2 regions of the Hyphomicrobium sp. DY-1 genome follow, and region 2 is predicted to be linked to the other one. Evidence: riboswitches for the same ligand, from Rfam matches in the RefSeq annotation. Region 2 holds a riboswitch; the other holds the start of a gene.

Region 1 (11,083 bases), 180 kb from region 2:
GCGTCGCCTGTGCCGTGCCGATTTGCGAGGCCGCCTGTTGCTCGTCTTGAACGGAACCGTATCCTTCGTTTGCGAGTGTGCCGAACCGCTGATTATTCTGTTGGGCGTATTTTTCGGTCGCTTCGTCAGCCTTGATGGTCGCCTCGGCTTCGCTCACGATGGCTTGCTGCTCTCCGATCTGAGCCTGGTCGGTGGCAATGGCCGCTTCCGCCTGTTTGACGCCGGCTTTCGCCTGATCGACGGCCGCTTTGTAGTCGCGCTGATCAATGATTGCGAGGACTTGGCCGGCTTTGACGCGCTGATTATCGTCGACGTACAGAGCGGCGATATCGCCGGATACTTGTGGAGCGATGGCGACGACGTCAGCTTGCACGTATGCGTCGTCAGTCGAGACTTCAAAGCGCCACTCGGTCCAATATTTCCAGCCGGCATAAATGCCACTGCCGATAACTGCCGCAGCAACAACAGCGATAAGAATGTGCCGCGGACCGAAGGGTAGCCAATGATGCGATTTTCCAGCCGTGTTTGCAGGATCTTGATCGGGCAAAGCGCTCGGCGCGGGCGCAATCGTTTCCCTTGCCGTCGGGACCATGCTTTCAGACTTCGCTGTCTCGTGCGCCATTACGTGCATCGTTTCGGGCGCCGCCTCGGTTGCGACGACGTCGGTGGCTGCGGTCAACATAGTCCACATCTCCATCTCGGCTCTTGCCAAGATATAAAAGAGCACTCACCAGCTCAGCTATTTAACCTTTGGCGCTGTTGGCCATACGTTTGGAAAGACCAGCTATACGTGTGTTTAATGACGTGCCCGTTTTGCGCCTACGTCGGCGAGAATGAAGAAAAGGGGCGCGCCTTTCGGCGCTCCCCCTCCGAGATGCATCTTCTTTTGTAGGCTTATGTCTTGCGGTTTTACCGGATCACGAAACACTGTGCCGTGCCGGAGGTCTTGAAATCACCGTTGCAATGGGGCGATGCGAATGCGCCCGAAACACCAGAGACCAGAAGCGCCACTGCGAGGATTGCGACTTTCATTTTCATATCTTCAATTTACCCGAGCGCCGTTTCATTCCTGACTGGATGGCGGCGCTGTTAAAAGCGATGCATTGGAGGTAAGTGCGATCGGCGCCCATTCCATAATCTCTAGGTATATGGGGCAGATGGCCCATGGGATTGTTCGTCGGCGGCATACCGGAACGTTCCCTCGGCAGGCTCACCAAATCTCAAGATGGTTTGGTTTAAGCTCTTGCCGCTGCACAGCGGGCGAGGCGACCACCGCCTCGCCGCCCGGCGCTGGTTATGCAGCGGGGAGCAGTCAACCAGCACCGTACCGGGACCGGCTACACATGTGTGTTGTCGGTCTCGGGTTCCTTCATTGGTGCATGGATGAGCCGTTACCCCGCCCGGATCAGCCTCGGCGAGAGGATGCGCGGGAGATGGTTTCCAAGTTTTAAACCTAAGGAAGATTTACGAACACTCGCGCAATTGCTCCGAATGTAGAAAACATAAATGCCGGAGTTGCTGTCGTGTCGCGGAGCCAAAAGCTCATTCGGCAAAACAAAACGGCACAGGCTCGCTTGTGCCTGCGCCGTTCGCGGAAGGAGAGAGGAAAGGGCGATCAGACGCGAAGCGGCGAAGTGTTGCCGTCTCAGTGCACCGCCGCGATCGCGATTTCCGTGAAGAGAAGCGAAAACAGCAACACGCCAGCAAACATGCCGAAAAAGCTTTGTCCGGTCGGTTTCATTGTCATTCTCCCATTCGGGCATTGTGGCTAATGGAAGTCCTACGCGTCGCTTAGCCACCTTGTCATGAGATGGGGGCTTTCAGTTGGCGAGCAACGGCGTCCTCACGCACTTGTGCGCGTTTTGCCCTTACGGATTGGACAGCTTTCGGATAGGGCTGCCGAGTTTCGGGATTGGGGCTCGGCGATAAGATTACTCCGCGGCGGCAACGCTCTTTGGCGGTGCCGGGAGCGCCTGTTCCTCGTCGCTCGCGCTTGCGGAGACGTGAACGACGCGGTCGTGAAGCGGCAGCAGCGACGAGCGATGGCCGATGGAAACAATCGCGGTATCGGGCAGTTTGTTTCGTATCGCGGTCAGGACGCGCGCTTCGGCGGCTTCGTCGAGTGCAGACGTTGCCTCATCGAGGAAAAGGATATCCGGACGGAGCAGAATGGCGCGTGCAAGCGCGACGCGCTGCTGCTCGCCGACCGAGAGGATATTGTTCCAGCGCTCGACGACGTTAAGAGATGGTTTCAGGTGTTCGAGGCCCGTAAGTTTTAGGATGTCGGAGATTTCTTCGTCCGACGGCTGGGCTTCCGTCGCCGGGTAGGTGAGCACGCTATGGAGCGAGCCCAGCGGGAAATAGGGCTTTTGCGGGAGCGCGAGGAGGCGGGCGCCGGATCTGGTGAGGATCACACCCGTCGCGTGAGGCCAGTAGCCCAGAATGGTGCGCAGCAACGTTGTCTTGCCGGCGCCTGATGGAGCCATCAGGAGCACCGACTCGCCCGGTTCGATATCGAGATTCACCGAGTTCAACAGCTTCTTGCCGCCGGGCGTTGCAAGCGAAATGCCGGCAAGGCTCAGCACGCCGTTGGCATTCGTCGTGCCCATCGAGACGGCGGATGTCTCGCTCGCCGTCGAGGCGAGCTGCATCTGATCGGAGAAGCCGGAAAGCCGGTCGACGACGGCGATCCATTCCGCCAGATCGGTATAGGAATTGACGAAGAACGACATCGACGATTGCACCTGGCCGAACGCGCCAGCCGTTTGCGTCATGACGCCGAGCATAATTGCGCCTGCGAAATAATGCGGGGCCATGATGAGGAACGGCAGCACGACGGCGATCTGATTGTATCCAGTCGTGAAGAATGTCAGAAATTTCTGGCGCCGCATGATGTCGTGCCAGTTGGTTACGATATCGGAGAAACGATCGCGCAGGATATTGCGCTCGGCGTTCTCGCCGCGCAGCAATGCGATCTGTTCGGAGTTTTCGCGAAGGTGCACCAAGCCGAAGCGAAAATCGGCTTCGCGCCGCTGGCGACTAAAGTTGAGGCTCGCCAATGTGCGGCCGATGAGATGCGCTCCGACGCTGGCCACGAGCGCGAATATGGCTGCGAGCCAGACGAGATAACCATGGGCGCCGATGTGATATCCTGCGATCTGCAGCGGAACCTCGGCTGAAATTCCCCACAGTATGATGCTGAATGAAACGAGGCTCGTGATCGACGACAGGAAGCCAATGCCGAGAGAGAGCGTTCGTCCGATATAAAGTGCGATGTCCTCAGCGATACGCTGGTCGGGGTTGTCGGCTGCCTCGCTGCGGAGACGCATGCGGTAGTGGGTGCTGTTCTGGAGCCAGCGGTGAACATAGCGCTCGGTCATCCAGCGCCGCCACCGGATCTGCAGCCATTGATTGAGATAGAGCTGATAAACCGACGAGATAATGAAGGCCGCGGCGATCACCGAGAATATGGCGAGCTGGTGCCAGAAGGCGCCGACGTTTTTCGTCTGAAGCGCGTTGTAGAACTCGGCGTTCCAGCTGTTGAGCAAAACGGACAGCCCAACCTGGCCGAATTCGATGGCGAGGACGACCAAGAGAAGGCTGCCGCCGATCCAGCGTTCCGCAACGGTGAATTTCAATCGGGAGCTGATGCGAACGACACCCGAATCTTTCGAGAAGAAGTAGGGCGTCGTCAGTTGCCAAATCGCGCTCAGGCGCGAGCGCGTATCATTCCGCATCACAATTCCACATCACGGTTGCTTTGCATCCTCAGCGGGCCAGCTGCGGTTTTGAACCATCCGCAAGGCCGTGTGGCTCCTCATTTCGTCGAGGGTGGCGCGAGGCACATTTCCGGAGGGTGGCCAGAACCTTAATTATTTGCAAGCGTTGGCGGGATGCGACGCGACTTGGCTGAGGTTGTCAAACGCCGATGCACTCGTGACGCACACAAGCTAGTTTGGGCCGCCCGGAAAATCGTGTACTTGAGTAAGCGATGGGGATGGGGTTCCCCCGATAACCGCCATTGTGGCTGATGACTCCTACGATAGCCGTTTCCGACGGGAGACGGCCGTTGGCTGAAATGCTGAAGAGGAGCCTCAAATGAATTTCACGACATGTCTGGTCGTTATGTTCGGCGGAGCTATCGGGACCTTGTGTCGGTATGCCGGGTCGTATCTTGCCCTTCCGATCAGCGGCACGCTGCCGTGGGGCACGATCCTTATCAATATTGCCGGGTCATTTATCATAGGCTTTTTCGGCACGCTGACCCTGGCGCATGGGCGTTATCCGGTCAGCGAAGAATTCCGCCTGTTCGTGATGGTGGGGATTTGCGGGGGCTTTACAACTTTTTCGTCATTCAGTCTGCAGACACTCGATCTTCTCCGCTCGGGCGCTATCGGGCGCGCTGCGGTCAACATTGGGTTGTCCGTCGTGCTTTGCATCCTGGCCGTGGCGGCAGGGCACTTCGTCGCCGCCTACTTCAACGCCGGCGCAACGGAAATTGCGCAGACGACATTGGAAGAAGACGCCTAGGGCGTCTCCTTTCCTTCGGCGCAGGGGTCAAGTCGCGATCTGGGACTTCGCCAGCGTGACGTTGATGCTGTGCACGGCGCAGCTTTGAGCGAGGTCGGCTTTTTCTCCGGGGTTGAGGACGTTGATATTGGCTCCGGAGGCTGATGCTTTCGGCCATTGGCCTTTGGGCGCCAGCAGCACGCCCGCTGGAACCGCCGATGAAATGCCAACACTCAACTCGATGGAGCCGGTCTTGCTGCTCACCTGCAACCGGTTCCCGGATTTGACGCCGATCGTTTCGGCGTCGGAGGGATTGAGCCAAGCTTCGCACATTTGCAGACGGCGGGCGATCTTGCCGTCATTGGCGTAGCTGCTGTTCATGAGCCATTCGGAGGCAGGCGACAGCATACGGTATTCGCCCAGAGCCGGACGGCGCTCCGATAATGGCGCAGGGGCCGACGGCAATCCGGCCTCGACAAATTGCGTGCCGGTCATTTCGATCTTTCCTGACGGTGTGCGATAGTCGTGTGATGCAAACTGAACATTCGGGTCTTCGGGCACGTACATCGTGCCTGCGGCTGCGAGTGTTTTGAAATCGAGTCCTGGGCGAGCTTGGCTCAGAATCGTTTCGATAATGACATCGTCGGTTTCATGCAGCTCAGGATCGGTGAGACCCATTGCGGCTGCAAGGCGCCGAAAGATCTCCTGATTGGGGAGCGCGTCTCCTAGCGGCGGAAGGGCTGCAACCTGTGCCGAGACGGAATGGGTAAAATACGACATGACGACATCGTCGAATTCCAGAAAACTCGCCGCGGGCAGAACGAAATCCGCGTAGTCGGCCGTATCGGTCTGGAATAGATCGACCGTGACTTGGAGAAGATCCTCGCGCCTCAGCGCCTGGCGCAATCGCGCCTGCTCCGGGCTCGAGGCCGCGATGTTGTTATTCCAGGTGAAGAGCGCTTTCGTCTCGCCGCTTTCGAGCCGCGCCGCGAGATCCATATGGCTGACGGATTGGGGATCGGCGTTGAGATGCGAAGCGGAAAGATAACCGCCGTCGACGCCTCGGGCGTCCCAGCCGTTGAGATAGAGGAAACCGGCGCCGAGCTTTCCGATGTTGCCCGTCGCAGGTGGCAGCAGGCCGACCGAACGCATGGCGTTGCCGCCGAATGTCTGGCGCTGGAAGCCTTGTCCCATCCATAGTAGCGATGGGCCGTCCGCGTAGAGCAGCGCCGCTTTTTCGATGAGGGCCGCAGGAACGCCGGTCGTTGCCTCCGCCCAACTCAATGTGCAAGCGTCGAGTTGCGGTTCGATGTCGTCCCAGCCGATACAATGGCGTGCAAGAAAATCGCGGTCGAGCTTTCGGGCCGATTTGATGACGGCGAGCATCGCGAAGGCAAGCGCCGCGTCGGTGCCGGGAAAGAGCTGCAGATGAATGTCGGCCGCTTCAGCCGTCGCGTGGCGGATCGGATCGACGACGATCGTTGGGACGCCGCTGCGCGCCACCCAGTGCTCATGGACGTGAGGCGCTGAGGCTGACGGGTTCGCCCCCCAGATCAAGACGCATTTGCTGGAACTGACCGTGCGTGGGTCGAAGCCGCGGGTCGATTCCCCGAACGCGAGTTGAAGCGCGACGTGGCCCGCCTTGTTACAGACCGTGTCTGGGTCGACTTCAGTCGCTCCAATGCGATTGAAGAAACGCAGCGGAAACAGCCCGGCGATCAGCGAGCACGTTCCAGTGTAATGGGTTTGCAGGATGGCTTGGCCGCCGTCGGTCGCGATAATGCTGTGCAGCCGTTGCGCGATCTCCGATATGGCATCATACCAGGAGACCTCGTCAAACTGTCCCGATCCTTTCGGGCCGACGCGCTTCAACGGAGTCGTTAGCCGATCCGTCTTGCTGCGCCACACGCCGTTGTAGGCAATCGAGCACTTGCCGCAAAGCTTGCCGCGGCTCATGTCGTGATTGGGATCGCCGACAACCGACACCGCGCCGTCGCTCGCCATTTTTACGATTATGCCGCACGCGTCGTAACAGTCCCGGGGACACGTTGTCTTGACGATTGCCTGCGTTGCCATTGCGCCGAACCTTCCTGGAAGCGTAGAGCCGCTTCAAATCTAGTCCGGAATTTCAGCGCTGGTAAAGGCTTTCGCGTTGGGCGCAAGTGCGGGATCGGCGAGGGATGATCGGAGCTTAGGTTATGCATGAATGCACCGCACGATGACGCTTTATCCGGCAGTTGAGGCATCCAGAGCAGGCAGGCTCGCATCGTGTTGCGTATCACCCGGGAGCGCCAGATGGACTGACGGTATGACCCCGCGTCGCTCGCAATCGAAGGTGCGATGATTTCAGGCCTCCGGGACAATTGCTGTGTCCGTGGCGAGCTTCTGTGTTCTGCATCTTGCTCGCCTCTGCTCTGCGGGAGGTTTTCTGGTGCGGCTTGTCGCAATTGCGTGATGCCATGTGCTGCTATTCTTGGCGAATTGAGTCGATTCTTTTTTGCCGGGAGCCGTGATGCGGGGACGCTTGGTTTTTCCCGCAGCTTGTCTCGCGTTCTGTCAGCTGCTGTGGGGATGCGCGATCGAAAACGCCGACATTGCTTTGCGTGGGAAGTCGGAACTGGTCGGTCTTCGTGAGCGGGACGTTTTGATGTGCGCCGGGCATCCGACGAGCGAGGACAGCATACCCGGCGGCAAGATCTGGATGTACGAACACGGACAGGCGACCGGCGGCTTCACGGTTCAGCCGGTCATACCGCTGGCAGGAGCGCAACTCTCGGACCCCAACAGCGGCTATTGCCGCGTCCAGTTCCGCTTCTCAGGCGGCAAGGTCGCCGAGGTCTCCTATGCGGGCGCGACGAGTTCCTGGGGCCGCAAAGACGCCGTTTGCGCGCCGATTATCCGCAACTGTCTCGATTATCGGGGGCGGTAGGTAGCGCCGTTTCAAGACCAGACCGCTACCTGAACACGCGCGCGGCGAGCGCCTTGGCGACGAGGTGCGGCTTGATCTGGGTAACGGCCGTCGACGCCTTGCCTGAAAAGATGAGCTGAAGGACCTGAGCTTTGGTTTGCTCCGTCAGCTCGAATTCCAGTCCGAAGCCGTTTGTCGTCGATCGGCGGATGTGGGCGTCGACGTCGATGCCGGCGAAGTGGGCGTTGACAGTACTACCAATCGGAAGCGGCGCATTGCCGAGAAGATGCATGCCGCTCACAGATATATCGGATGCGCGATAGACGGCGCTCGAAGTTTTCGCCGACAACCTGACAGGAAGGTCCATCTCGAAGCGCTGACCGGCGCGCCGCTGTTGCTGCTCGCTACAGACGTAGCAGCAGAGCGTGAGCACGACGATGTTATACCAGCTCCAGAAAAGAGCGATGGCGCTCGACTCTGCAAGCGGGCGCGATTGATCCATAAGAAACGCGTTGGCAATGCCGAGCATCGTGATGGCGAGGAGGGTTCCGAAGATGCGCAGCAGCGGCCACTGGACAAAATGCCGGCTGCGATCGCCGCCTTTTGCCGTCACTTTGAATTTCTGGCCTTTCGGCTTCAAGAGGCCGGAGACGACCGCTTTCAAGACGTCCATGGAGCAGAGCATCTGATAGAGGTCCGTCATCAGCGGCAGCACGCGGCCTTCCGTCAACCACGTGAAGATCGCCCACTGTGCGACGAGGAACGGCGCCAGATACCAGATCGCATCAATGACGTTTGCGTGGACGGCCTCGATCCCAAACAGCAGATAGAGAGCCGGCACAACCACACCGAGAAGTCGAAAGAGGTGGGTCGCCGACCAATGCAGGAACGTCTCGCAGAGCATGATGCGATCGACGATCGGCAATTTGTTCCCGAGGCGTAGCGGTCCGCTCGGGCCGCGGCAGATTTGAACGAAACCCAAGGCCCAGCGGCTGCGCTGGCCGCTATATTCGGCGAGACCCTCGGGTGCTAAGCCCAGTGACAGGGCTTCGTTTAAGTAGACGGTCCGGAAGCCCTTTTCGCGCAGGCGGAGGGAGAGGAGATAATCTTCGGTGACGGAATCAGTTGGAAAGCCACCGATGCGTTGTAGTGCGTCGAAGCGAATGACTGAGGACGTTCCGCAGCAGAAGGCGGCGTTCCAGGCGTCCTTCGAGGCCATGACGATATCGAAGAAAAAGCGCTGCTCATCCGGCCAGACGCGCGTCAACGCGAGATTGCTTTGCACCGGGTCGGGATTGAAGAAATGCTGAGGCGTCTGGACGACGCCGACGTCGGCATCGAGCGCCAGCGATACAGCGCGTGTCAGAAATGAGGGCAGTGGTACGAAATCCGCATCCAGAATCGATACGAAGTCGGGCTTTTCGTCGAGGTTGGCGAGCTTTTTCAGTGCGGAGTTGATGTTGCCGGCTTTGGCGTGGGAATTTTCTTCGCGAGTGATGTAACCGACGCCATGGTGCTCGCAGAGCGCTTTCAGCCAGGCGCGGCGTCCGTCGTCGCAGACCCAGACGCGGAAATTCGGATACGTCGATGCGAGCGAGCCGATGATGGTGCGCTCGAGAATGCTTTCGTCTTCATTATAAGTGCATATGAGGACATCGACTTTAGGCAGATCGCGCTGAGCCAGCAACCGCGGGATGTTGCGATCGGCGTCGCGCGAGCGATTGCGCGTGCGCGTCAGGAACAATTGGGAGATGGTCGCGCCAATCATTGTCAGCGTTTCGACGGCTGTGAAAATAATGCCGGTGGTGAAATTGAGGGGATCGTCTGCCGAGGGAAGGGTATCGAAAATGCGCCATGACATATATCGCCAGCCAAGTGCGATGCCGAAAAGAATGGCGCAGGTTCGGATGATCGTGTTGTTGCGATTGACCCACGGCAGGATGGCTGTCGCCAGTAGGGCAACAATCAGCGCCGGTAACAGCGCGTCGGCATATCCCATTCCTGCAGCGGCGCTCATTGTGCGGTCCGTCAGTAGAGGCTGCCAGCGAAGACGCTGCCGCCGTCGGCGAATTTCACGAGGCCGGAGCGGCCAACCCTGCAATCGAAGCTCTTCGACAGTTCGGGAAACTTGAGGCTGACGTGATAGGGCTCGCGCGAGAGGGCGCTCTGCTGGATTGCAGTATTGGACTCGACTGCAGCGAGACCATTCAAGCCGACCACGATGCCGTGCAACTCAGGGCCGCCATCGCGGGGCGTAAACGTCGCCGGTTGGCCGATCGAAAGGCGCTCGTAGGCCGTCTCGCTGACGCTGGCCGTGACGATGGCGCTTCCGCAATCGAGGAGCTTCATCAAATCCTGTCCAGCGTTGACGTGCTCGCCCGGGGCGGTGAGCATTTCCCAGACTCGTCCATTGACGCTGGCGTGAATATCGGCTTTCGCCAATTCCGCCTGACGGGCTTGTTCGGCGGCAATCGAAGCGTCTATTGCGGCGAGCTGAATTTGACTGCCATCGAGGCGAGCCTGAACGTCGGAAAGTTCAAGGGAAACTTCCATTTTACGCTGCGCCGATTGCGGTGTGTCGTTATAGCTGTCGCCGACGTAGGTTCCATTTTTTGCGGCATTAAGTTCGACGAGAATGCCCTTCTTGTGCTCGATTTGCGCCTGGATGGCTTGCTCTGTTACATGAGCTTCGCCTTGGGCCTTATCGAGGAACGCTTGGCTGGCAGCGTCGGTCTTTCGCAATGCAGCTGCTCGTTTGAGCGCTTCGGAAGCAACCGCGTATTGGGCCTGTGCCGAAGCGATATTGGCATCTGCTTCCCGCACGCGCTGCTCAAGCTGAGCGATGCGCCCGACGCGAAATCGCTCTTGCTGGGCATTGAGCTCTTCCAGGCTGCTGCGAAGCAGATTTTTCTTAGCTTCGAGTGCGCCAATGTTCGTGCGCAGTTGGTCTCGATCCCGCTGCAGGTTCGTCAGATGCACTGAATCGGCGCGGGTGTTGCGGATCGTCAGAATATTCTGATCGGCGCGAAAAGGACTGCCGATATCCGTGCCGTTTTGCGCCATCGTTACTTCACCTTCGATCGGCGCCCTTATCGTGATGATGCGGGCGTTCACGACGGCTTCGGCGCTGGTCGTGGCAAGAAGGCGCTGAACAGGAAACCATCCGAGCGCGATCGCGGCGGCGACGGCAACGAAAGATTTCAGTAGCGTCATCGACCTGACGGCGGGTCGCGATGACAGCTTCGGAGGCGTGTCAGCGGGTGGCTCCGCGTCCGCTGCAGGAGACGGCGCGGCGTTCGGCGCATGCCATTCGTTTACGACTGACTCGAGATACGCGAGTTGAGCGGTTGCCGTAAATTTATCGTCGGCTAAGGTCTCGGCGTCTGTTTGCTCGGCGCTCGGAAGCTCCGACGGCGGCGGCTGTACGGCGCGGATCTTCGCGCCGCGGGCAAATGCGGTTCGGCGTTCGACGGGTTGGGAGGACATTGGTACCCACGCAAGCAAAATTGTCTGCGTGGAAGGTTACATTCGATATATAAATTAATAATCGCATATTTTCTAAATTAGATATTAAACCGGCAGTAAAAATGATCCGAATGGAGACGATTTGCTGACCGTATATATACTTATTTAAGCATGTCTGTCTTTTGGTCCTGAGAGGATTGA
Region 2 (11,083 bases):
TTATTTCAGCGGCACGGGTTCGCTGCTGCGGCCGCTGAGGAGATCGGCAAGGTTGAAGCGATAGCCAACGCCGGCCGAGACGATGAGGGGATCGACGTCGACCTTGGCGGTGATGCCCGTTCCGCGCCAATTTGCATCGGTATCCAGCCAGATCTTTTTGACGTCGGCGTTTAAATACCAGCCGTTTCCGATTTCATAGTCGACGCCGCCCTGGAGGGCGAAGCCGAAGGAGTCGCTCAGGTGTAGATTGCCGCCGAGCTCGCCACTATTGGTATTGAAGTAATGGATGTATTGAAAACCAACGCCACCATACGGCTTGAAGCCCATGATCGGGTCCATATGGTATTGCAGCGTGACCACTGGCGGGAAAGCCCAGAAGTTTCCGAGGTTGGTGCCGTTGATGGCGCCCTTGCCCTCGGCGCTGAACTTGGCGAAGCAACAGAAAAGTTCAGCCGCGATGTTCTTGGTAAAGAAATGGGTGATCGTGAGTGACGGGATCGTTTCCGTGCTGATCTCGGCGTCGGCGCCCGACAATGTGGTGCCGCCGCTATAGACGTGCGCGCCGGAGTCCGGAACGACAACAGAGCCCTCGACACGAACCAAAGTGTCGCCGCTGTAGTCGCCAGCCCGCGCCGATGCCGACGCCGATATCAACGCAAGCACCGTCAACGTCCCTATCCCAAGCCGCCGCATTCTCAATTCCCCTTCTTCAAATTTTCCTGCCATCGCAAAGTCGCGTTCGACTCGATGGCTCCCTTTCGAGTTATCGTTGCGTTGCGGAGGAAGGCACAGAGCGCTCTAAGCCTCTCTCCTGATGGGAGTCAGAGCGGCGGCGTGATTGGGTTCGCTGTGACACGAGCGACACGGCATTTATTGATTCACATCAAATGCTACGTCTCGTGACGGTTGGATAACACTAACCGAATGGCCGGATATGCCGGCGCGAGTCGGGCCACATGCTCCCATGACATATGACGTTGCCTCACGATTGACGCCACGCAGTGAAGACCGCGTGCAGTTGGAACCGGGATTAGCGGGGATTGGCAGGCTTCGAAGCCGCGCGCAGTTCGTTCGCCTTGGCAATCGATATGCGCTTTCCTCTCTCGGATCTGGAAATGTCTACGTGGCGGCGAAAGGTGTTGCCGGCATGGAAGGCGGTGCGCCAGGATCGGATGTACGCGTCATTACCGCGTTACTTTATCCGGGGGACGTTCTCGTTCCCGAGCTGCAGCCGCCGTTGTCGAATTTGGCGCTGGTCTCGCAGCGGCCGGCGGAGTTCTGGAAGCTGACGGCATCGGCATTCGCCGAGGAGGCGGCGCGCGACAGTCAGCTTTGGCAGACGATCTTTGCGCGCATCAACGATCAGAATGCGCGGGCGCAGATGCACGCTGCGGAGATGTCTATTCTCAATTCAGAAGAGCGCGTCGCGGCGTTTCTGATCGAGGCGGGGACGCGGCTGGGTATTTCGTCGGGTGGTATGATCGCGTATGAGCTGCCGCTGTCGCGTTATAGCATCGCCGACTACCTGTCGCTCAATGCCGATACGATTTCGCGGACGTTCTCGGCTTTCAACACGGCGCGGATCATCGAGCGCCGTGGACGCTTCCAGATCGTCGTGCGCGACTGGCGGGCGCTGATGGAACGCTGCCCGATGAGCGAAGCCATCGTCGCTGCTCATGGCAACGGACGGTTGCCGGTTATCCGCTGACGGGCTTTCTTTCAGCAACGCGATGATTGTCGTCTTTGGTTGCTGGCTGAGATGACCGATGTGGAAGGCGTTCCACTTCCAAAATCGTCATGGCCGCGGAGGCGGCCGTCTACGACGGACTTCGCCGGGGCGACGTCGTGCCTGAGGTGTCGTTGCGCTTCCGCTCAGTCATGCTCGGGACAAGCCCGAGCATGACATTTGTGGCGTGAAGCGATTACTCGCTGACGGCTTCCTGCGATTCTTCGGCCTCTTCCTCGGTGATGCGCTCGACCGAGACGACCTTTTCATCCGCGTCGGTCTTGAAGATGCGGACGCCCTGCGTGTTGCGGCCGGCGATGCGGATGTCGTGCACCGGGCAGCGGATCAGCTGGCCGCCGTCCGTCACCAGCATGATCTGGTCGTTCTCGCCGATCGGGAAGGAGGCGAGCAGGCGGCCATTGCGCTCGTTCGCGACCATCGCGACGATGCCTTTGCCGCCGCGGCCGGAGGTGCGGAATTCGTATGACGAGGAGCGCTTGCCGAAGCCCCTGTTCGACACCGTCAACACGAACTGCTCGGCAGCCTGCATTTCGGCGAAGCGCTCCGGCGTGAGTGTGATGGCGTCGCCGCTGGCTTCCTCGCCGTCGCTCTCTGCCGGAACGGTTTCGGCATCCTCGGCATCTTCCGAGCGGCGAAGTGCGTTCGCCTGCTTCAAATAAGCGGCGCGTTCTTCGGCGGGCGCCTCAAAATGATTGAGGATCGCCATCGAGATCACTTCGTCGCCGTCGTCGAGCCTGATGCCGCGAACGCCGGTCGAGTCACGCCCTTTGAAGAGGCGGATCTCGTCCGAGATCAGGAAGCGGATGCACTGGCCTTCCGCGCTGGTCAGCAGCACGTCCTGGTTCGGTGTCGAGATGGCGACCTGCACGATGCGGTCGCCCTCGTCGAGCTTCATCGCGATCTTGCCGTTTCGATTGATGTTCTCGAAGTCGGCCAGAGCGTTGCGGCGGACGTTGCCGGAGCGGGTGGCGAAGATCAGCTCAAGGTCGCCCCAGGTGGAAGAATCCTCCGGCAGAGGCAGGATCGAGGTGATGGCTTCGCCTTCTTCCAGCGGCAGCAGGTTGACGAGCGCCTTGCCCGGAGATTGCGGCGATGCAGCCGGCAGGCGCCAAACCTTCATGCGATAGCACATGCCGCGCGAGGAGAAGAACAGCACGGGCGTGTGCGTCGAGGTAACGAACAACTGCGTGACGAAATCCTCGTCGCGCGTCGACATGCCGGAGCGGCCTTTGCCGCCGCGGCGCTGGGCGCGATAGGCGGCGAGCGGCACCCGCTTGATGTACCCCTTGTGGCTGACAGTCACGACGCAGTCTTCGCGCTGAATGAGGTCTTCGTCTTCGACGTCGCCGTCGAAATCCATGATCTCGGTTTTGCGCGGTGTCGCGAATTCGTCCTTGATCGACTGCAGCTCGCCCTTGACGATGTCGACGACGCGGGCGCGCGAAGCGAGGATCGTGAGGTATTCTTTGATCTCGGTCGCGATCTTGTTCAACTCGTCGGAAATTTCGTCTCTGCCGAGGGCGGTGAGGCGGGCGAGGCGCAGTTCGAGGATCGACTTGGCCTGCTCTTCCGAGAGGCGATACGTGCCTTCGGCCGAAACCTTGTGGCGCGGATCAGCGATCAACTCGATCAGCGGCGTCATATCTTTCGCGGGCCAGTCGCGCGCCATCAACTGCTCTTTGGCTTCGGCGGGAGATGCCGAATAACGGATGAGCTTGATGACTTCGTCGATGTTGGCGACGGCGATGGCCAGGCCGACGAGGACGTGAGCGCGGGCGCGGGCCTTGTTCAACAAGTGCTTGATGCGGCGCGTCACGACTTCCTGGCGGAAGCTCGTGAAGGCCGAGATGAAGTCCTTGAGGTTCAGGCTTTCCGGGCGGCCACCGTTGATCGCCAGCATGTTGGCGCCGAACGTCGTCTGCAGGTCGGAATATTTGTAGAGGTTGTTGAGCACCACGTCGGCGACGGCATCGCGTTTCAATTCGATGACGATGCGGATGCCTTCGCGGTTTGATTCATCCCAAAGGTCGGAGATGCCTTCGATCTTCTTGTCGCGCACGAGATCGGCAATCTTTTCGATCAGCGTGCGCTTGTTGACCTGATAGGGGATCTCGGTGACGACGAGCGCCTCACGATCCTTGCGGATGTTCTCGACCTTGACGCGTGCGCGCATGATGATCGAGCCGCGGCCCTTGTGGTAGGCATTGAGAATGCCGCCGCGGCCGAGGATGATGCCAGCCGTCGGGAAGTCCGGGCCCTGGATGATCTGGGTCAGGTCTTCGAGACTGACCTCGGGATTGTCGAGGTCGGCGATACAGGCATCGATGACTTCGCCGAGGTTGTGCGGCGGGATGTTGGTTGCCATGCCGACCGCGATGCCGCCTGCGCCGTTGACGAGCAGGTTCGGGAATTTCGAGGGCAGGACGGTTGGCTCTTGAATCGTACCGTCGTAGTTGTCGCGATAATCGACGGTGTCGTTGTCGAGGTCATCGAGCATGAAGCCCGCGACTTTGGCGAGACGCGATTCCGTGTAGCGTTCGGCTGCAGGCGGATCGCCGTCGATGGAGCCGAAGTTGCCTTGGCCGTCGACGAGGGGCACGCGCATAGAGAAATCCTGCGCGAGGCGCACGAGCGCGTCGTAGATCGCAAGGTTGCCGTGCGGGTGATATTTGCCCATCACTTCGCCGACGATGCGCGCCGACTTGACGTATTTTTTGTTCCAGTCGAGCCCGAGTTCGTTCATCGCGAAGAGAATGCGGCGGTGGACGGGCTTTAAGCCATCGCGCACGTCAGGGAGCGCGCGGGAAATGATGACGCTCATCGCGTAGTCGAGATAGGAGCGTTTCATCTCGTCCGAGATGGAGATCGGGCGGATGTCGCTCGGCTCGCGGCCGGACGGATTTTCTTCGTCGTTATTGTCGGTCAAAGTCAGCTCTTTCCGGGATGAGATCGGCGGGGGTGATACGCACCAGCGGCCGACGGGAAACCAGTGCTTATACTGTAGCCGAAACGGAAACCGAATGCCACCTGCGCGGCGTCGTGCCACGGCTCCACAGAATTTAGAAAATCTCTTTCATATCAAACGGTTATTGAGTCATGTTTGGGCGTGTTGCGATTGCCGCCGTGAAGCGCCGGCGAGATCGCGGCGAACGGCGTGGAATGGTGGCAGAATCGGTGCGCTGAAGACTGCGCGGCGCATGCCTCCACGGGCCGCCCGCGGGCGTTTTCGCGATGGCTGACGGCCTCGGCTTTTCACGCGGAACGGCATTTCGTTCACTGCGTTGGCGAAGCAGGAACAAGTTGCAAAAAGCAAAACATCCGGCGCACAGCGTCGGAGAGAGGACTGTTATGCGCGCGATATTCGCTGGCTGTGCAATTGCATTGTCGCCGATGCTGATCGAGATGGCGTTTGCGGCGGAAGAGGTTGGGCCGGAAGCGTTCAATAACAATTGCCGGACCTGCCATTCGTGGAAGGAGGGCGACAATCGCCTCGGCCCGACCTTGCACGGCATTATCGGTCGCAAAGCGGGAACGGCTGAGGGGTTCAATTATTCGAATGCGATGAAGTCGTCAGGCATCACGTGGGATGAGGCGACGCTCGATAAGTTCATCACCAACCCGAATGCGGTCGTTCCCAATAACAACATGAAGCCGTTCAGCGGCGTCGGCGACGCGGCGACGCGCAAGCAGATCATCGATTTTCTGAAGAGCAATCCGAAGTGAATTTGCGCGCGGGGAGAATGAATTTACCGTGGGCGGTGAATTCGGCCTGCTTAATTCTTGCGGTCCGCAGCATCTGATTTGCGCCCAGTCGTATTTGCGCTGTGGCCCAGCCGGCCTCACTGTCAATCACGAATGTTCGCGCAGACGTGACAATTTGCATTGACTTCGTGATTGCATTGCTCAATGTTCCCGGCCTGGGAATGGAATCTCCCGTAAAACCGCCCCGATGGCTGATGATTCCTACTGCGTTGATGTCCTCATTCTTCGAGTGAGGCCGCGGTAGGATCGTTTCTATTTTCCTGCCACGGGAGAGGCGTGTCTCTTTCATCAACTCAGAAGTCGGGGGGATGGAGGAGACAGTCGAGTGGTTGAGCTTTCCACGCTTGCAACCCCTCTCTTCTGAAACTCCTTCATCCTCCCGGCGACGGCCGAGTGGGCTCAGCTGCGTCGCGATAAGCGACGCTAGCACATGGAGGAAGTAATGAGGAAGTGGGCTAGCTCCACGGCCGCCGTTGCTCTGCTGGCAATTTCGTCGCCGGCCTGGGCCAATGAGGACGTGATTAAACTATCGCAAGACCCCAATAACTGGGCCATTCAGTCGGGCGATTATAGTGGTCATCGCTATTCCAAGCTTGACCAGATCAACACCGAAAACGTCGGTCAGCTGAAAGTGGCTTGGACGTTCTCGACGGGCGTTCTTCGCGGCCATGAAGGCGGCCCGCTCGTCGTCGGCGACGTCATGTACGTCCACACGGCATTTCCGAACATCGTCTATGCCTTGGATCTCGCGCACGAACAGAAGATCATCTGGAAGTACGTGCCGAAGCAGGACCCGTCGGTTATTCCGGTCATGTGCTGCGACACGGTCAACCGTGGCGTGCAATACGCTGAAGGCAAGATCTTCCTCCATCAGGCCGACACCGCCCTCGTCGCTCTCGACGCGAAGACGGGTAAGGAACTGTGGAAGGTCGTCGACGGCGATCCGAAGAAGGGCGAGACGGGCACGGGTGCTCCGCTTGTCGTCAAGGATAAGGTCATCATCGGCATCTCGGGCGCCGAATTCGGCGTTCGCTGCCATCTGACCGCTTACGACATCAACACCGGTAAGAAGGTGTGGCGCGCCTACTCGATGGGTCCCGACTCCGACATCCTCGTCGATCCGGAGAAGACCATGTCGCTCGGCAAGCCGGTCGGCAAAGACTCCTCGCTCAAGACCTGGAACGGCGATGAGTGGAAGATCGGTGGCGGTTCGACCTGGGGCTACATGTCCTACGATCCGGCGCTCAACCTGATCTACTACGGCACGGGCAATCCCTCGACCTGGAACGCGGCTCAGCGTGCGGGACCGGATGGCAAGCCCATCGATCAGAAGTGGTCGATGACCTACTTCGCGCGTGACGTCGACACCGGTATCGCCAAGTGGGCCTACCAGATGACGCCGTTCGACGAGTGGGACTATGACGGCATCAACGAGTCTCTGCTCGCGACGATGAACATCAAGGGCAAGGAGCACAAGACGCTGACGCACTTCGACCGTAACGGCTTTGCTTATACGATCGATCGCGTCACGGGTGAGCCGCTCGTTGCCGAGAAGTATGATCCGATCGTCAACTGGGCGACCGGCATCGATCTCGACAAGTCGAGCCCGAACTACGGCCGTCCGATCCGCGTGAAGAAGTACTCGACGTTCGCGAACGGTACGGATTTTAACACGAAGGGCATCTGCCCTGCGGCTCTCGGAACGAAAGATCAGCAACCGGCTTCCTATTCGGAGCTGACTCACCTGTTCTACGTGCCGACGAACCACGTCTGCATGGACTACGAACCGTTCAAGGTCTCGTACACGGCCGGTCAGCCTTACGTCGGCGCCACGCTTTCGATGTTCCCCGGTCCGGATAAGCCGGAGCGCATGGGTAACTTCATCGCGTGGGATGGCGCTAAGGGTAAGATCGTCTGGTCGGATCCGGAGCAGTTCTCGGTGTGGTCAGGTGCTCTGACGACGGCCGGCGGCGTTGCCTTCTACGGCACGCTCGAAGGCTACTTCAAGGCCGTCGACCAGAAGACCGGCAAGCTGCTTTACAAGTTCAAGACGCCGTCGGGCATCATCGGTAACGCGATGACCTACATGCACGATGGCAAGCAGTACGTTGCTGTGCTTTCGGGCGTTGGTGGCTGGGCCGGTATCGGTCTCGCTGCCGGCTTGACGAACCCGACCGATGGCCTCGGTGCCGTCGGTGGCTACTCGGGCCTGTCGGATTACACCAACCTCGGCGGTTCTCTGACTGTCTTCTCGCTGCCTTAGCGCTTCCTCCGTGACAGAAACGTCATAGGCTGCGAGCAACTTGGCCGGCGCGTTTTCGAACGTGCCGGTCCTTTGGCGATGTGGCTCCGCGCGAATGTGATCGCGGGGCCACCTCCGCCGTTTAAGTCCTGCGAAATGCCACGCGGATTTATTCATCCTATTGGTGAAACGTCGTCTGGCCCTCTGGGCAAGGGGAGGGGCAGAGGCTATTCAGGACATTCCTGAATGGTGAAGGCGCATATGGCTCGCATTGGTTTTTATTCCGGCTCGTTTGATCCCGTGACGCTTGGGCATACTGACGTCATCCGGCGGGCCGCGGGGTTGCTCGACAGGCTCGTCATCGGCATCGGCGTCAATCCGGGCAAAGCGCCGATGTTTGACGACAGCGAACGCGTTGCGATGCTGGAAGAAGAAGTGCAGCCAATCGTCGAGGCGACTAAGACCGAGATTGTGGTCGTGACGTTTTCGGGGCTGGCGGTCGATGCGGCGCGGACGCACAAGGCATCGATCATCATTCGCGGTCTGCGCGACGGCACCGACTTCGATTATGAAATGCAGATGGCTGGGATGAACGGCGAAATGGCGCCGGAAATCCAGACGGTCTATGTTGCGGCGTCTCCTGCCGTGCGGCACATCGCGGCGAACCTCGTGCGGGCTGTGGCGACGATGGGCGGCGATCCCTCGCCGTTCGTTTCGAAAGGCGTGCTGAAGCGCCTCAAGGCGAAGGCCGCCAAACCTCGCTAAGGCACTCATATGGTGCTCCCCGTTAAAGCCGAACTTTTGAAATTGTTGCGAAAAATTCCGCTTGGCCTAGTTGCCTCATCCGACAGGCTTGCGAGTGAACTCGGAGTTCCCGCACCACTCGTCGTCACGCTCATGGGGCAGCTTTCCGAAGACGAACGCGATCTTGTGCCTTGGCATCGCGTGGTCGCCAAAGGCGGCGCCATCGGGCGCGGACCGCATCGCGATCAGCAGTTTGCGCGGCTGGTGCGAGAGGGCGTGACGGTTTCGCCGGCCGGAATAGTCCAGGATCTCGAACGGCACATGATCTCGGGGTTCGACGACGAGTCTTTGCTTGCAAAGGCACCTGAAGAGCCGTCGAAGATGGGCGGGCGTTCGCGCGGCATGAAAGATCGGCCTTAAGGCTAGGCACCGGCGCCGGCACCCAAGCAGCGTAAGAATGCTCTGCGGAAGCTTGTCTGGATCCCGGCCTGCGCCGGGATGACGTTTGGTGTATTGCGCAAATTTATCGTTCTCGGGCTCGTCCCGAGGATGACGGGAAAAGCGCGGTTGCTCCCAACCACCGTCATGCCGACGGAGGTCGGCACCCAGACAACGGCCAACATGACCGATATTTCGGTTTACCAGCATCCCGGCCTTCGCCTTGTTGGAGAGGCGTCGAATACGTAATTCCGCCTTGTGGGTTGCGGCTTAGCCGTCAAATCGCCATAAGGGCGGCAACACTGCCCGCCGCGGCGCTAGGCGGCCGGGATTGGCCCGGAAAAAGCCTGGCGAAATCATTCATCCACGAGGAACGCCATGGTTCGGTTTTTATCGTTCGTTCTCGCTTCGCTGCTGATGGCGAGCGTGTTTACAAGCTCGACGGCACGCGCCGACGGCGACAAGCTCGTCATCGAGCTCAAGAACGGCAAGGTGGTCATTCAGCTTCGGCCGGATCTTGCGCCCAAGACGGTCGAACAGATCAAGACGCTCGCCAACCAGGGCTTCTATAACGGCATCAAATGGCATCGCGTCATCGACGACTTCATGGCGCAGACCGGCGATCCGACCGGCACGGGAATGGGCGGCTCGAAGCTACCGGACCTTCCGGCTGAATTTTCCGATGAGGAGTTCAAGCGCGGCACGGTTGCGATGGCCCGGTCGTCGGACCCGAACTCTGCAAACAGTCAGTTTTTCATCTGCTTCAACAGCATTGGCTGCGCAGGCCTGAAGGGCCAGTATACGATCTTCGGGCAGGTCATCGAGGGCATGCAGTACGTCGACATGATCAAGCGCGGTGAGCCCGGCTCGGGCACAGTGACCAATCCCGACGTGATGCAGAAGGTCTACGTTCAGTAGTTGAATCGCCTTCTCCCTATTGCCACTTGGCAGATTGACGAGGGGCGGGTCGTTATTTCGTATCGCTGCCACCCCTCAGCTTAGCCCTCTCGCCTTGGACGGGAGAGGGGAAGAAAAGAAAGGAACTTTCCGAAATGGCCGAATACAAAGATCCCGAAAACACGCTTCTGATCGAGACGAGCAAGGGGCCTGTCGTCATCGAGCTTCTTCCGGACCTGGCGCCGAAGCATGTCGAGCGCATCAAGACGCTGGCGCGTGAAGGGTTCTACGACGGGATCGTGTTTCATCGCGTGATCGATGGGTTCATGGCGCAGACAGGTTGCCCGCAGGGTCGCGGCACCGGCGGATCGTCGTATGAGAATCTGCCCGCAGAGTTCAATGCTGAGCCGCATGTGCGTGGTGTCTGCTCGATGGCGCGGGCTTCGAACCCGAATTCGGCCAACAGCCAGTTCTTCATCTGCTTCGACGACGCGCGCTTTCTCGACAAGCAGTACACCGTCTGGGGCAAGGTGATCGAGGGCATGGATAATGTCGATCAGATCAACAAGGGCGAGCCGCCCAAGAGCCCGGACAAGATGATTAAGGTCCGCGTCGCGGCGGATGCTGCCTGATGGCGGCGCCCGGCGACAACGGCAAAGGCGCGCCAGCGGGTGCGCCTTTTCTCATTCCGGTATGGGCTGGGCTTGCGGGCGCTGCGGGCGTCGCGCTTTCGGCCGCGGCGGCGCATAAAGTCGATAGCCCTGCGCTGGCGACGGCCGCGACGGTTCTGACGCTTCACGCGGCGGCAGCAGTCGGGATTTTTGCGGTCGCCATTCGCAGCGCATGTCCAAAGCTGTGGTCGGCGGCGGCGCTGTTGATGCTGGTTGCGGCCTCGGTGTTTACCGGCGAGATCGCGTTTCACACGTTTACAGATAACGCGTCGTTCCGGTTCCTGGCGCCAATCGGCGGCTCGGGAATGATCCTGAGCTGGGTGCTCGTCGCCGTTGCGGGCTTTTGCAACCGCGGGCGGAATTAGCATCGTCGACGAAGGTTGGCACCCGGGCCATGGGCAACCGATGACGTTGCAGGTAACGGCCGTGGAAGGCCGCTTTCCTGGTCCTGACGTTAATGGTGGGGTGTTTCGCGCCTTCCGCCAGGGCCGATGATCGGGTAAGTCGCGCGCATGCGTACCGATCTTTTCGATTTTGTCTTACCAGATGCCTCCATCGCGCTGTATCCGGCCGAGCCGCGGG

What was found. Region 2 has a riboswitch for fluoride ahead of RLW41_RS16740 (methanol/ethanol family PQQ-dependent dehydrogenase). Riboswitches for the same ligand answer to the same signal wherever they lie in the genome.
Region 1: another riboswitch for fluoride. It lies ahead of crcB (fluoride efflux transporter CrcB); the one in region 2 lies ahead of RLW41_RS16740 (methanol/ethanol family PQQ-dependent dehydrogenase).

Annotation. Positions count from the first base shown of each region.
Region 1 is NZ_CP134870.1:3,632,441-3,643,523, forward strand. Features, by position in the region: gene RLW41_RS17555 (HlyD family secretion protein) at 1-682, opposite strand, end outside; gene RLW41_RS17560 (hypothetical protein) at 910-1,032, opposite strand; gene RLW41_RS17565 (ABC transporter ATP-binding protein/permease) at 1,932-3,737, opposite strand; fluoride riboswitch at 3,985-4,047, shown strand; gene crcB (fluoride efflux transporter CrcB) at 4,099-4,530, shown strand; gene RLW41_RS17575 (molybdopterin-containing oxidoreductase family protein) at 4,558-6,585, opposite strand; gene RLW41_RS17580 (hypothetical protein) at 7,022-7,438, shown strand; gene RLW41_RS17585 (glycosyltransferase) at 7,464-9,434, opposite strand; gene RLW41_RS17590 (HlyD family secretion protein) at 9,446-10,903, opposite strand.
Region 2 is NZ_CP134870.1:3,457,398-3,468,480, forward strand. Features, by position in the region: gene RLW41_RS16720 (OmpW/AlkL family protein) at 1-693, opposite strand; gene RLW41_RS16725 (Crp/Fnr family transcriptional regulator) at 1,124-1,708, shown strand; gene gyrA (DNA gyrase subunit A) at 1,923-4,673, opposite strand; gene RLW41_RS16735 (c-type cytochrome) at 5,096-5,470, shown strand; fluoride riboswitch at 5,658-5,720, shown strand; gene RLW41_RS16740 (methanol/ethanol family PQQ-dependent dehydrogenase) at 5,952-7,772, shown strand; gene coaD (pantetheine-phosphate adenylyltransferase) at 8,013-8,516, shown strand; gene RLW41_RS16750 (MGMT family protein) at 8,526-8,915, shown strand; gene RLW41_RS16755 (peptidylprolyl isomerase) at 9,312-9,851, shown strand; gene RLW41_RS16760 (peptidylprolyl isomerase) at 9,986-10,462, shown strand; gene RLW41_RS16765 (DUF423 domain-containing protein) at 10,462-10,866, shown strand; gene queA (tRNA preQ1(34) S-adenosylmethionine ribosyltransferase-isomerase QueA) at 11,014-11,083, shown strand, end outside.